Regions from separate parts of the Peribacillus sp. YIM B13472 genome, predicted to be linked through region 2. Evidence: predicted binding sites of a transcription regulator. Region 2 holds the regulator's gene; the other holds the start of a gene.
What was found. Region 2 encodes LexA, which represses DNA repair genes until DNA is damaged. Its sites were predicted from a motif close to CGAACATATGTTCG; they were not measured.
Positions count from the first base shown of each region.

Region 1: the regulator LexA is predicted to act here: its motif matches at 4,309-4,322, upstream of uvrB (excinuclease ABC subunit UvrB).

Region 1 covers NZ_JBHZPG010000002.1:76,614-84,628, forward strand. The annotation lists gene ACFX4I_RS02070 (MMPL family transporter) at 1-1,956, opposite strand, end outside; gene ACFX4I_RS02075 (catalase) at 2,238-3,815, shown strand; gene ACFX4I_RS02080 (CsbA family protein) at 4,005-4,235, shown strand; gene uvrB (excinuclease ABC subunit UvrB) at 4,455-6,440, shown strand; gene uvrA (excinuclease ABC subunit UvrA) at 6,447-8,015, shown strand, end outside.
Region 2 covers NZ_JBHZPG010000024.1:33,554-41,568, forward strand. The annotation lists gene tkt (transketolase) at 1-1,040, opposite strand, end outside; gene ACFX4I_RS17635 (DUF896 domain-containing protein) at 1,276-1,509, opposite strand; gene ACFX4I_RS17640 (YneB family resolvase-like protein) at 1,575-2,231, opposite strand; gene yneA (cell division suppressor protein YneA) at 2,251-2,562, opposite strand; gene lexA (transcriptional repressor LexA) at 2,719-3,342, shown strand; gene ACFX4I_RS17655 (LysM peptidoglycan-binding domain-containing protein) at 3,574-3,768, opposite strand; gene ACFX4I_RS17660 (hypothetical protein) at 4,537-4,824, shown strand; gene ACFX4I_RS17665 (esterase/lipase family protein) at 5,230-6,762, opposite strand; gene ACFX4I_RS17670 (helix-turn-helix transcriptional regulator) at 7,643-7,867, opposite strand; gene ACFX4I_RS17675 (LexA family protein) at 8,002-8,015, shown strand, end outside.

The DNA of each region.
Region 1 (8,015 bases), on a different contig from region 2:
TGGCATCGTTTCTTTCTTACGCCAAATGCTTGAAACCATGAAAATGTTATAATCCTCTCCAAGTGCGACCAGGAATACGAAAGAATAAAGTGGAATTGTCCCCTCTATCGCATCGACACCCATGAAATAATGCAGGATAATCCAACCTAACCCCATAGCTGCAAAGAATGAGAGAATGACTGTCCCCATTAAATACACCATGGCTGTCACAGATCGCAAGTAGGCTAAAAGGAGTAGGAAAATCAGGACGATGATGATCGGGATGATCATGAATTCATCGGATTTGACGGTATCCCTTTTATCGAATTGAGTCGCAGTCTGCCCGCCAACCCAAACCTTTTCATCAACGGAAGATATATTGGCGGCCTTCAATTCTCTCTCCGCCATTTTGCGGATTTCCGGAATGGAATCAATGGCCTCGATAGCATATGGGTTCAAGTTGAACGTGATCTCATAGGATTGCAGATCTTTATTGGATTTACTTATGACTGGATCGGCAACATTTTCAACAATATTCATCCTCTCTAATGCCGGCGCTAAATCGATATCTTCACCATCCGTATCGATAACCACTGTGGCTGGTGCCAGTTCTCCCGGTGAGTACGAGTCGGAAATGACAGAATAGCCTTCACGGGAGTTCATATCTTCAGGGAAGGAAGAGAGAATATCATATGAATATTTTATTTGTGAAGAATATCCAGCCAAAACACTGAAGATGATCAGGCATGTAAGAATGACAGTCCATGGCTTAGTCGTGACGATATGACCAATCCATTTACCAATGCGGCCGTATTTATGCTTTTTGGCTGCTTTTCCCTTTTTCTTGGCCCGTGCTTCTTCCATTTCAGGTGTACGCGGGACGATTGGGAAGAAGGAAGCCCTTCCGAATACAGAAAGCAATGCCGGTACAAGTGTCAAAGCTGCCAGCATCATGATTAAAATCGACAAGCTGAATGGTACAGCGAAACGGTGGTAGGCTCCGTATTTGGCTACAAGCAATGTTAGCAGGGAGATGACGATCGTTAGCCCGCTCATCGCAATGGCGCCTGATGAATCTTTAAATGCGGCAATCATGGCTTTCCGTTTGCTTTCATGATTCCTTAATTCACTTCTGTAGTGAGAAATTAAAAATAGGCAATAATCCGTTCCGGCACCGAATAATAATACGGTCATGATTGAAATGGCCTGTGAATCGACTGTAATCCAACCATGATCTGCCATGAAGCCAAGGATCGGGCTTGTGACAATATATGCGAAGCCTACTCCGATTAAAGGAATTATGGCTAAAAGCGGAGAGCGGTAAATGAGTAATAATACGACAAGTACAAGTATTACTGTCGCTAAAAGCAATTTGAAATCAGCACCTGAAAATAAACCCGTTGCATCGACTGATATCCCTACAGGGCCTGTCACTCGAAGGGATAATTCATCTGAATCGGTCGGGACCTTGAATGGATCCGATCCAATGCGTTCCGATACTTGCTCATTAATGCTTTCAAGATTTTTTTCGAGAATTTCAGTCTCGGTCTTTTCTTTAAAGAAAAGCGGCTGTACGAAAGTCGTTCCATCTTCTGAAACCGATCCTTGAAGAGCAGGCAACGGAATTTCATGAAGCGGCGGTAAAAAAGATTGCTGTGTCAATGGGTTATCTGTCAGTTCTTTGGAAAGGTACTGGATTTCAGCCAAGTCGGCCTTTGTCAGTCCACTTTCCCGATGCCATGTAAGGAGGGCAGGTAATCCAGAGGATTTTGGAAACTCTTCTTTAATAAGTTCATCAGCCACGACAGAAGGTGAGTCTTCAGGCAAGTCTGCGGCATTATTTGCTGTTCGATCATTTACGGCAGGCAATGTGAAGGTTAATGCGATTGCTGCAGTTATCCATACAGCAATGACAACCCAACGACTGGTTTTTCCGGTCATCATCCTGCCAAGTCTTCCTAATATTGATTCGTCCAATGAAGGCACCCCGCTTTTTGAATTTTTTATCCTTAGTTCATTATAATGGGGCGCTGTTCTCATATACAAAAATGGGTATGCTTCCTCCATGTTTCTACTAAATGCTTCAAAGCTTTCTTATCATTATATGATTTACACGAGTTGTTAATGGCATAAATATATGATCAGCGATATAGGGGGAAATTTAACTAATTTCAAGTGAATTTGAAGATTGAAGAGTGAAATATAGGGAATAGGGGAAAGTATAGTATTGTGGCTTTCATTAACATAGGAGGGATATTTTGTCTGATAAATCCAAAAAAACAAATGATGAATCGAAAGAAACATTAACGAACAGGCAAGGGCACCCGGTAACGAATAACCAGAGTCTTAGAACTGTAGGAAACAGAGGTCCTAGTACACTTGAGAACTATGATTTTCTGGAAAAGATCAGCCACTTCGATAGGGAGCGTATCCCTGAACGGGTGGTGCACGCCCGTGGTGCAGGTGCACATGGTTATTTCGTTCCGACCGGTAAAGCGGGAGACGAGCCTATTTCAAAGTATACGAGAGCGAAGGTTTTTCAGGAAGAAGGTAAAAAAACCCCGGTATTCGTGAGATTTTCATCTGTTATTCATGGAGGGACGTCCCCGGAAACGTTACGTGATCCCAGGGGATTTGCCGTTAAATTTTATACGGAGGATGGAAACTGGGATCTTGTAGGCAATAACCTGAAAATTTTCTTTATCCGTGATGCCATGAAATTCCCGGATTTGATTCATGCCTTCAAACCCGATCCGGTCACGAATATTCAGGACGGCAGGAGGATTTTCGATTTTTGCTCGAGTTCACCTGAAACATTCCATATGATTACCTTTGTGTTTTCCCCATGGGGCATTCCAGCTAACTACCGCATGATGCAAGGGTCAGGGGTCAATACTTATAAATGGGTGAATGAGGAAGGGAAAGCGGTGCTTGTCAAGTATCACTGGGAACCGAAACAAGGGATCAAGAACCTGACACAGCAAGAGGCAAATGAAATTCAAGCTACGAATTTCAATCATGCCACACAGGATCTATATGAAGCGATCGAACGCGGGGACTATCCTGAATGGGATCTCAACGTACAGATCATGAGTGATGATGATCATCCTGAGTTGGATTTTGATCCGCTGGATGATACGAAAATCTGGCCGAAAGATGAGTTCCCATGGCTGCATGTCGGTACGATGGTATTGAATAAAAACCCTGAAGACTATTTCACTGAAGTCGAACAAGCTGCATTCGGCACCGGTGTCCTAGTGGATGGATTGGACTTTTCTGATGACAAGATGTTACAGGGACGTACATTCTCTTATTCCGATACACAGCGTCACCGTGTTGGTGCGAATTATCTGCAATTGCCGATTAATGCTCCAAAGAAACCAACAGCCACGAATCAGACTGGCGGACAGATGCAATATGAAGTTGGCAGAGGCAGCCAAAGCCCCCACATCAACTACGAACCATCAACTGTCGGCGGCTTGAAAGAAGCCAAGCAGACGGGCAAGGAGTATACACCTATGGTGGAAGGGAAACTTGTTCGTGAGACAATCGATCGCCAAAACAATACGAAACAGGCTGGTGAAACATTCCGTGAATTCGAGGATTGGGAAAAAGACGATTTAATTTCCAATTTAGTGGCGGCATTGGCTCCTGCCGACAAGCGCATTCAAGTAAAAATGATAGCTCTTGCCGAAGAGGCCGATGAAGAGTATGGCCGCAGATTGAAAGAGGGACTGGCCGCGGCTTCTGAACATACGGATTCTTCAAAACCTCTGGGCGGGACGGATAACACTGAGGATGCCGCTAGAAAAGGACATGAAGCGGATCCATATTGATTGGGCTGAAAAGAAGCAAACTTCCCTTTAAAGGGGTTTGCCTCTTTTTTTTATGGGCATAATTGGAGGATGTGTTGAATGTTCTTCTAATGATGCCTTGAAAATCAAGTAGGAAATTGATTGGCAAAAAACTTGATAATCATTTAAACTGAAACTACTCTATTTTTCTCTTATAAAGGAGATGAAAAAATGATTAAAATTCTTTCTGCCCTTTTCCTTCCTTGTCTACTTGTCATGCTATTTTCAAGAGTCACCTATAACAATGTCGTGGGCCTTGTTTTAACTGTTGCCTTGATTACAGCTTCCGCATATAAAGGTTATACGCATACGAACTTATTGATCATCGTCGATGCCTTATCCCTGACAGTGGGATTTTGGTTATCAAAAAGAATGATGAAACGTACATCCAAGAGCGCCTGACACCAAAGGTGCTTTTTTTGTACTCAAACATGTCATTCCCCTCAACAAATCATGAAGTCCATAAAGCAAAAATAGAATGGATGTTCGCTTATTGCTGGTTTGTTTTAAGGCTATTGTGGTAGAATGTGTATATATGCTTTATTAAACCGGAATAAATAGAAGGGATATAGGCATGTCCCCGTTTTCATATAAAAATATTTCAATAGGAGGCTATGCTTGGTGAAGGATAAGTTTGAGTTAGTCTCAAAATACTCTCCTCAAGGAGATCAACCGGCAGCGATTGAAATGCTGGTCGAAGGGATTAAGGAAGGCAAGGAAATGCAGACGTTGTTGGGGGCAACGGGGACAGGTAAAACGTTCACCGTTTCCAATGTGATTCAAAGAATCAACAAACCGACTCTTGTCATTGCCCACAATAAAACGTTGGCAGGGCAGCTTTACAGTGAGTTCAAAGAGTTCTTCCCTAATAATGCCGTTGAATACTTCGTTAGCTATTATGATTACTACCAGCCAGAGGCTTATGTTCCATCCACGGATACATTCATCGAAAAAGATGCAAGCATCAATGATGAAATCGATAAACTGCGTCACTCGGCAACCTCATCTTTGTTCGAAAGGAAAGATGTCATCATCATTGCCAGCGTTTCGTGCATATATGGACTCGGTTCCCCTGAAGAGTACCGGGAGATGATTGTTTCCCTCCGAACAGGCATGGAAATAGACCGGAATGCCTTGCTGCACAGACTCGTTGATATTCAATATGAGAGGAATGATATTGCTTTCCAAAGGGGGACCTTCCGCGTTCGCGGCGACGTGGTCGAAATTTTCCCGGCTTCACGTGATGAACATTGCGTACGGGTCGAGTTTTTCGGGGATGAGATTGACCGCATCCGTGAAGTCGATGCCCTGACTGGTGAAATTACTGGTGAACGAGAACATATCGCCATTTTCCCGGCTTCCCACTTCGTAACCCGCGAAGAGAAAATGCGGATAGCCATTCAAAATATCGAAACGGAACTGGAAGAGCGTTTGAAGGAATTAAGGGAAGATGAAAAACTCCTTGAAGCGCAGCGCTTGGAGCAGCGGACCCGTTATGATTTGGAAATGATGCGGGAAATGGGCTTTTGTTCAGGGATCGAGAACTATTCCCGCCATTTAACCCTTCGTCCCTCAGGTGCGACACCATATACTTTAATGGATTACTTTCCAGAGGACTTCTTATTGGTCGTGGATGAATCACACGTAACCCTTTCGCAAATCCGCGGAATGTTCAATGGAGATCAAGCGCGGAAGCAAGTGCTCGTCGATCATGGCTTCCGTCTGCCGTCTGCAAAAGATAACCGCCCGCTAAGATTTGAAGAATTTGAAAAAAAGGTACATCAATCCATATTCGTTTCGGCAACTCCGGGACCATATGAACTCGAACATACGCCAGAAATGGTTCAGCAGATCATCCGTCCTACCGGATTGCTGGATCCGACAGTAGAAGTGCGGCCAATTGAAGGGCAAATAGATGACTTGATCGGTGAAATACAGGAGCGCGTCAAAAAGAACGAGCGTGTGCTCATTACGACCTTGACGAAAAAGATGTCTGAAGATTTAACTGATTATTTAAAGGAAATCGGCATCAAGGTCCAATATCTTCATTCGGAAGTGAAGACCTTGGAAAGGATAGAAATCATCCGGGAACTTCGAATGGGCAAATATGATGTACTCGTTGGAATCAATCTTTTAAGGGAAGGCCTGGATATACCGGAAGTGTCATTGGTGACCATTCTGGATGCCGATAAGGAAGGGTTCCTTCGCTCGGAACGCTCGCTTATTCAAACGATGGGCCGTGCAGCCCGTAATGCCAACGGCCACGTCATCATGTATGCGGACCGCATCACGAATTCGATGGAACTTGCCATCAGTGAAACGAGGCGGCGCCGTGAAATCCAGGAAAATTATAATAAAGAGCATGGAATAATGCCACAAACCATTCAAAAGGATATCCGAGACTCCATAAGGGCGACTCATGTAGCCGAAGAAGGCGAAGAGTATAAAGAAGACCTTGCACCAAGCCTCGCGAAGCTCCCTAAAAAAGAGCGTTTAAAAGTGATGGAGAGCATGGAAAAAGAAATGAAGGAAGCGGCAAAGGCACTGGATTTCGAGCGAGCTGCCGAGCTGCGTGATTTATTACTAGAGTTGAAAGCGGAAGGGTGACGAAACATGGCAATGGATAAAATTGTGATAAAAGGCGCCAGGGCCAACAATTTAAAGAATATTGATATCACGATACCGAGAGACAAACTTGTTGTGCTGACCGGATTATCCGGATCTGGAAAGTCTTCCTTGGCTTTTGATACGATTTATGCAGAAGGGCAAAGACGTTATGTAGAATCACTGTCCGCTTATGCTCGTCAATTCTTAGGGCAAGTGGATAAACCGGATGTCGATGCGATCGAAGGGTTGTCACCAGCCATTTCCATAGACCAGAAAACGACCAGTCGAAACCCTCGTTCAACCGTAGGGACTGTTACGGAGATCTATGATTATTTAAGGCTGTTATTTGCACGGGTCGGCAGGCCGACCTGTCCGATCCATAATATTGAAATCACCTCACAGACGATTGAGCAAATGGTGGACCGCATTCTTGATTACCCTGAGCGAACCAAGCTTCAGGTATTGGCACCGCTTGTCTCAGGCAGAAAAGGAACACATGCAAAAGTTTTGGAGGAAGTCAAGAAACAAGGATATGTCCGCATTCGTGTGAACGGGGAAATGCATGATCTCAGCGAGGAGATCACTCTCGAAAAAAATAAAAAGCATTCAATTGAAGTCATCATAGACCGGATCGTCATTAAAGAGGGTATCATGGCGCGGCTTGCAGATTCATTGGAAAGTGCTTTGCGGCTTGGCGAAGGCAAAGTCATCATTGACGTCATGGGTGAGGAAGAGCTTCTGTTCAGTGAACATCATGCTTGTCCATACTGCGGATTTTCGATTGAAGAGTTAGAGCCGAGAATGTTCTCCTTCAATAGCCCGTTTGGGGCCTGCCCGGATTGTGATGGCTTGGGGGCGAGGCTTGAGGTGGACCGTGATCTGGTCATCCCGAATAACGAATTAAGCCTCCGTCAACATGCGATTGCGCCATGGGAGCCGACGAGTTCTCAATATTATCCGCAGCTCCTTGAAGCGGTAGCCAACCATTATGGGATAGATATGGATGTGCCCGTTAAAGATTTACCGGAAGAGAAGATGGATAAGGTCTTGCTTGGTTCTGGTAAAGATAAGATATATTTCCGTTATAAAAATGATTTTGGAAGAGTGCAAGAAGGATATATTCCTTTTGAAGGAGTTTTAAGAAACATCGAAAGGCGCTTCAAGGAGACGAGTTCAGACTATATTCGTGAGCAAATGCAGAAGTATATGTCAGAACATCACTGTCCGACCTGTAAGGGTCATCGATTAAAAAAAGAGAGTCTTTCCGTGCTCATTCAAGGGGTCCATATAAGTGAAACGACAGCTTTATCAGTAGAAGATGCGTTAGTGTTTTTCGATGAGCTTGATTTGACTGAAAAGGAAGCTGCAATTGCGAGATTGATTTTACGTGAAATTCGTGAGCGGCTCGGTTTCCTGGCTAATGTAGGTTTGGAATATTTGACGTTGAGCAGGGCAGCGGGAACATTATCAGGCGGTGAGGCGCAGCGTATACGATTGGCTACGCAGATCGGTTCCCGATTGACGGGAGTACTCTATATTTTGGATGAACCTTCAATAGGGCTGCATCAGAGGGAT
Region 2 (8,015 bases):
GGAATTTCCTGATCCCATTCAGCAGGCAGTTCACCTTTGATGGCAAGCTCCAATTGCTCTGCTAACTCAGGATGTGCTTCTTTATAATTTTTAAACAATTCATTCCAAGCCTCTTCTTTTTGAGCGCCTGCATCAACAACAGCTTCATTGAAGTGTGAATACACTTCTTCCGGAACATGGAAGTCCTCTTCGAATGTCCATTTATATGCTTCTTTTGTCAACTTCAGCTCATCTGCACCAAGCGGAGCGCCGTGAACAGCAGATTTACCTGAACGGTTTGGTGAACCGTAACCAATAACCGTTTTCACTTCGATTAATGTTGGGCGTGCATCATCGGTTTTCGCTTCTTCAATCGCTTTGGCAATTTCCTGAAGATCGTTCCCATCCTCAACGCGGATATATTGCCATCCATAAGATTTAAACCGGTCTGCCACGCTTTCACTAAATGATTGACTTAAGTCTCCGTCAAGGGAAATATCATTAGAATCATATAAAACAACAAGTCTTCCGAGTTGTAGATGTCCAGCTAATGAAGCGGCCTCTGCAGAAACACCTTCCATTAAATCCCCATCTCCACAAATGCTATATGTATAATGATCGACCACATTATAAGAATCGCGGTTATAGCTTTCTGCCAAGTGACGTTCTGCCATTGCCATTCCGACTGCCATTGCGATACCTTGTCCAAGCGGCCCAGTAGTTGCATCTACACCAGCAGTATGTCCGTATTCAGGATGTCCTGGAGTTTTACTGCCCCATTGGCGGAAGCTTTTCAAATCATCGATAGATAAGCCATAGCCCGATAGATGAAGAAGGCTGTATAACAGCATAGACCCATGACCAGCTGAAAGAACAAAGCGGTCTCTATTAAACCAATCTGGATTTTTCGGGTTATGGTTCATATATTCGGTCCATAGTTTATACGCCATCGGCGCTGCACCCATTGGCATACCTGGATGGCCAGAATTAGCCTTTTCAATTGCATCAATCGATAATGTACGAATCGTATTAATAGAAAGTGCATCTAATTTATCTAACATATCGTAAAAACATCCCTTCCTGTAATGTACCTCTTTATATTATAGTGACAAGCATAATATCACAACTAAAATCACTATTTACTGCCCCAATATTACAATTTTCTAGAAATAAGAGAAGTCCCCTATTTAGATTAAACTAAATAGGAGAATACATACATGAATGCACTCTCTTTTTACTCCAAATTGCTAATAGAATCCTCAAATGGAATGTTCCATCAGAAGAATCCAAGCATTATTAATGTAAGTTTCTTTTTTCTTTTATATTTTTTATCTTTTGAGGAGTGACATCATTACCTTCTGGATCCACGACTTTCACATGCTCCAACGTAGAGGTCATGGACTTTCTGAATGTTTCCAAATACTCACTTCTCAATTGGGTTTGTTCTTTCGCCTCAACTTCCGTCAAACCTTCAGCCTTTGCCTTTTTAGAAAGTTCATTAATACGGGCTAATTTTTCTTTTGATAACATAATTTCGCTCCTTCATAATCTGCGGATATTGTCATGGTATTAAAAAAATAGCGAAATTACAAGTTCTATGATTGACTTTCCAGTGTATTCAGTTGATGTTCGAGGAAACGCCTGTTCACAGTAGCCTTAGATACATTGTATCCAAATCCCCTTAAAGTTGCTGCGATTTCAGCAAATGTCAATCCATTGGCCCGAAGTTTAATAATTTCCTCTATAGGAATCTCCTTACGGTCCCTTCCAGTGGAATTCCTTTGATTCTGAAGATTTTTTTGAGGACGATACCCTTTTTCAACGGCCCTTATCATCCCGCGCTTTATTTTAAGATTATGTAGTTTCCTTTGATATTCTTCTACAATTCCGACTATCTGGATGACCATCGCATCCGAATCCGATAGCTCAAGTTCCCCATCGTGTGAGAGCGTATAAATTTTAACATCTTCTTTAAGGATGACATGGAAAAGGGCTATTTTGGCATTTCCTCTTCCCAGTCTTGTTTCGTCCTGGATTAATAGTACTTCAGCTTCTTTGGTTTTAAATAGTTCGAGCATGTCAAAAATGCCATCCCTATTCAACTCATAACCACTTGCCTGTTCTTTTATGATGGAAATGACTTCAACATCCATCTTTTCTGCCAATTTGACTAATTCATCTTCCTGCCTTGCCAATGATGTTTCCTGTGACTCTTTTTCTGTGCTGACCCTACAATAGATTACCGCTTTCATAATACCCTACCTTCACTGCTTACTGCTCACTCGCCAAATTCTGGACAAGTTCTTCCCCTTTAACCGGAATGACGATGACTTGACCAGGTTTAATCGAATCCGCCCTGACTTCATTATGCTCTTCTATCCAACCAATGAATTCTTTTTTTGTCAAATTTGCTTCTTCATATTCTTCGGCAATTTCCCATAGGGTGTCACCTTCACTTACTTCTATAGAAAGGAAATCATTTTTTTGTTCATTGTTCAATGTACAAGAGAATAAAATTGAAAAGATGAATACTGATCCCGCTAATAGAATCGTATAAATATAATTTTTGTATAATTTTTTCATAAATATCCCTCCAAAGCGAATGTTCGTTCGTATGTTATGATCAAATTATAATACGAACGTTTGTTTCAGTCAACAACAAAATTCGAACTTATGTTTGTATAGAGTTGGGGGCCATGCTATAATATAGCCAAAGAACATTGGGGAAGAGGTGCACAAATGACTAAACTATCAAAACGGCAGCAAGATATTCTTGATTTCATTAAAGAAGAGGTTCGCCAAAAAGGCTATCCACCTTCCGTACGGGAGATTGGCGAAGCAGTGGGACTTGCATCAAGTTCAACAGTACACGGACATTTATCCCGCCTGGAAAGTAAAGGCCTGATTAGACGTGACCCAACCAAGCCAAGGGCCATTGAAATAATGAATTCGGAGGAAGCGAACAATATTCCCAAAGCCAATGTCGTGAACGTGCCGTTACTTGGAAAAGTAACAGCGGGCATGCCCATAACGGCCATCGAGAACATAGAAGAATACTTTCCGCTTCCCGAAAGCATGGTTCCACATGATGACCATGTTTTCATGCTGGAAATCATGGGTGAAAGTATGATCGAAGCTGGAATTCATGATGGAGACTATGTCATCGTCAAACAACAAAGCAATGCCAATAATGGAGATATCGTCGTGGCCATGACGGAAGATGATGAAGCCACTGTAAAGCGATTCTTTAAGGAACCGGATTACATAAGGCTTCAGCCTGAGAACTCAAATATGGAACCAATTATTTTACGAGATGTTTCGATACTTGGAAAAGTAATAGGCTTATATAGACAAATACACTAAAAGCGCTAACCGCGCTTTTTTTGTTTTGTTTAATTTATGTCCCGAATTCTCTCAATATGCATATGGAAGAGTAGGTTTTGATATATTTTTTTAATAGAATCCATTTTCATGGGAATATTACATCTTTTATAACGGATGTAAGGTACACTATCCCTCTTGATATAAATACTTTGGCAAGAAGCTCATTCAAATAAAAAAGGAGAGCGTTAAAATACCGCTCCCAGTTAAAATTCATTTCACTCTTAATCTTTGATTCACTTTAATAAGGTTAAGATCGACCAAGCCATTCCACTGTTGAATCTGCACTTGTGTAGAACCATATGCTTTTGCAATCCCAGAGACGGAATCCCCTTTTATGACAATATGATAAACCTCCTCGTTGCTTGCATCATATTTAGTTAAATCGCTTGTTTCGATAAGGTTCACCAGTTTTTCTGTATATTCCGGATCCGAAGCATACCCCGCATCGAATATTGCTTTGAGTGCTTTTTTGTAATCTTTTTCTCCAATGACAGCTGTATATAGACTTCACTTCCAAGACGCCCCCTTTACGTATAGATTGGCAAGATCTCGAAGACTTTCTTCCCAAGATGGGTATTTCCTGAATTTGTTTCATACTTGAACGGGCACACCGTTGATGCATTCCATTTTTTGGATAATGACAGACTTGCCCTTAAAGTCATCTTTTATACCGAATATATTTTTTCCTTGATTTGCTAATAAGCTTGTGCAATGACAACAGAAGGTAAAATATTAAATTCCTTTTGAATTTTCTGGGCATAAGGAGCAATTTCCTTAATTAATCTTTCCTTGCTCATTAGAACCTACCATTAAAAGGTATTACTTTATTTTTTACTGTTTATCTTCATTAATATTCTTAACCATGAGAAAGGTTACAGCTTGTCCATCAAAAATGAGTCCGATATTTCGTTTATTACTTTTAATTTAGATAACATACTTATGTTGGCTCGCTCCGAGTTTTATTAAACCATTCCCGCTGCCAACCAGAAAAAGCCGTCAATCCATATAATTATATGGATTGACGGCTTTAAAATTGAACTCTGAAAATTTTCAAAACCTGGTTGCATAACCTTTTATTTATTAGTTTTAAATATGAATTTATTTATTATTGTATAAAGCCTTGATAAAAAGTGAAAATTAATTTTGAAAACTTCAATTTAAGGTGGTGAAATTATGGACTTCCCAACCATCCATACAAACTTTTGGGATGCGGTAATAGCCATTCCTATCATCATGATTCTTACTCAATTTATTAAGGTCATGTTTCATATTCATCCAAAATTCATCCCTACCATCGCTTTGGGTCTTGGCTTATTCATTTCCATTTTCATCAGTCATCGTCATCACTTGGTTGCAGGGATTTTCATGGGCTGGTTTTATGGCTATGCAAGCATTGGCAATTATGCTGCACTTAAAACTGGTATTTTGTCTTATAGAGACACTTATCATAAGACAGATTAAACCCTATGTCTCTCGCTGCAATTCATCAATCTCTTGTATTGCAAGGGCCCTACTTGCTTCTATCCCCATCGAATATCCGTTAAATTAATTTCTATATTAACAATTACGACCTGAATGTTTCCTTTGGCTGAATCACCATCTCCCATGTTAACCATACCATTAAACATTACCCCAAAAATACCTTTTCAATTAAGAAAAGGTATTCATTTGGTAAAAAAAGGAGGTTCGGAATACTCTTATCCCGAACCATGATTTTAATGGTTGAAACCCTCACCTGATTGAAGAAATTTACGACGCTCCTGCCGAAAAACGACTAACCAAAATCCACTAGATGCTTGCTTTGATGAGGCTTGGTAGACAGTAGTTGAAAAGGGAGCGGATTTCTCAATAAGAGAAGGCATTTCATTATTTCTCGATATAGACCGAACGAACCAGCGTCCGGGTTCTTTCAGTGCCATCCACATTTTTTTCCTTGACATCAATTGTTACATTATAAACACCTGACTTAGGTACTTCTGGAAGGGTACCAGTAAAATTTTCCGGCTCCATTACCTTAATTGAGCTTTTCCCACTAATTTCATTACCGGTTTCATCTACTAAATGAACCAAAAATGTTGTGCTGATAGGCGTTTTTTTATCTTTCATTGGATTCTTTATTAAAAATTTCGCATCTTTTTGCTTAACTTTTCCGGGCATACTTAATGTAATGGGATTCTTTTCGTTAAATTGCGCTGTGAACAGGTAGGCGTCTTTTGGCGATTTAGTCTTCATTCGCACTTTCCAGTCACCGATTTCAAGGTTGTTTCTATTGAATGTTTGGATGGTTGCACCATTAAAAAAGGAAGTTTCATTTTTGACTGAATCAACCTTTAAGGAAGGTGAATATTTTTTATTGGATGGAGAAATCAATTCAACCTCGACATCATCTGAGGCTGTATATATGGTTATATTACCCGGGGCTGATTCATTTACATGGAAACTTTGTTCAATCCAAACATTTTGTTTCAGGTCATCACCCAGAACAGTTTGAGCGAGTGCGGTTGTAATGACATCATCTTCAACTCGTTCTTTATAATTGACATTAAAGCCAGGAATCCCAGCGGTGGAAGTACTCCTTAAATAGGGTTCAATTCTTGAAAATACAGCTGAACCGACTCGGATATTGTCGTGATCAAAGTTGGGATCCGTAAATAAATGTGTTGCGTAGGGTATTTTTGTACTCCATACATTTACTAGACCATCATTTTCGCCATATGAAGATAGATATTGTCCACCCATTGATAAAGCTGAAAGAACCGGGCCTCTGTTCATACCTGCCACAGTGAAATACATGTTTTTACGAGAGTTAACATGGTTATCCGTGACAGAACGAAATTCCGCCATTTTACCAACTTGTAAAGAATAAGTTCCATCATCTTTTTGACCTAATAGGGAACCAAGCCAGCCCGCATACCAGCTATAAGCCAAATCAGCAAGGTAAGAACCATGATGAGGGGAAGCTAAAGTGATGACCCTTCCAACATATTGGTGTGCTCCATAGTGTACTAGAGCCGCTTGGGTGTCTGCCCCCCCTTTGCTGTGAGCTATAATATTTACTTTTTCGCCCCCGAAATGGTTACTGATTTCTGAAAGCATTTGTGCTAAAAGCCTTCCATTAGCATATTGGCTCACTGATCCATTTCCAGCTGAATCATGAAGCTGAACAAAAACCGTTTGGTAGCCTGCTTCATACGCCTTGGTATACATATCATTGATCCCATGATATTCCGTTTCACCGTACCAGCTGGTTGAACTGCTGTTTCTCCCTTGAACAAACACGATCGGTGGTTTCTCTTTGTCAAGATTGGGAGGAATGCTTCCAAGAAACCAATCCCCTGGACTGAAAGTTTCGGAGGGAGGCTTCAATTTCCCTGCTGAGGAAACGTCTGGCTTAGCCATAATTAATATGGTTAGAATGAGGACAAGAAAAACGATATAATTGATTACATTCCTTTTCAATTGTTATCTCCTCCAATATCCTGTAGTATTTTTTCGAACTCATCCTATTATCAATGCCCTCCTTCCCAGGACTTCCTTAGCCTTCATTATTATATAATTGTACTTTTGCATACCATTACCTGCCATCTTCATAAAGATGGGAGAAAAAAACTAGAAGAAGTTCAATAAAAATGGAGATAAAGTATGAAGATTAGCTTTCATTCATTTAGGTATGCAGTCTTTTTCATTTTATGAAGTCGTACATACGGAGCAAATCGGGATGCTTCAAGTTCACAAAAATAAGAACAAGCCCTTATCCTGGAAAGGATAAGGGCTTGTTCATCCATATTAACTTTTCCTTAGAATTTGCCATTGTCCAATTGCTCCTATTCATGGTGTTTTGAAAATCCGTCCTATACATTAAGTAAATAAAAATGTTTCACAGCAATTGTCTGTCATTCAATGGGATCTCAGTATCAATCGTCAATTTTATATAAAGTATCAGCATACAGCCCTTTTATTAAGGAACACCCAAGAAATTTGGATTTTTACTCTTTTAAGCACGTATTTCATCCTGAGAACAGGATCAATAATTTCAGTGATAAGCCAATTTGTCAACACCGTCGTGTACGATAATATCCTCAATGACCTCTCCACGAATTTCCTTCCAATCTTAAATGTGCTAACGGCAGCAGCTCCTACTGCAACTTCCCTTTCCACTTTGTTCACCTTCTTTCCATCATTTCTTGAATCTTGTCCCATGGAAGTTAGGATTGTAATTGATTAGACTTTACATTCCGAATGGCCACTCTGGTGAAGAAACGCTGGAACACTTGAACTTTCAACTACATTTGAAGTGTAGGTGAGGATCAAAAAAAATAATCTCGTCGATTGAGAATCCTACACATTCAGCAAATAAATAAGCCTTATCGATTCGCAAAGGAATCTTATATTGCTCATAGTCAATGTAAGTTCTCTTGGCCATCTTCAGCACTTTAGCCATTTCATCTTGAGTTAATCCTTTATACTTCCTCGCTTGTTTAAGTGTGAACTTAACGTTTGTCATATCTTGTCACCACCTGTCTAAAAAAATAATATCACACTTGAAGTATAGTTTCCAACATTTTTTCACAAAATTCACGCACTTTAAGTTTACTCGCTTTCACTCATAGTGTATATTCAAGTAAGAGGTGAAGAAATATGCACATTGGTGA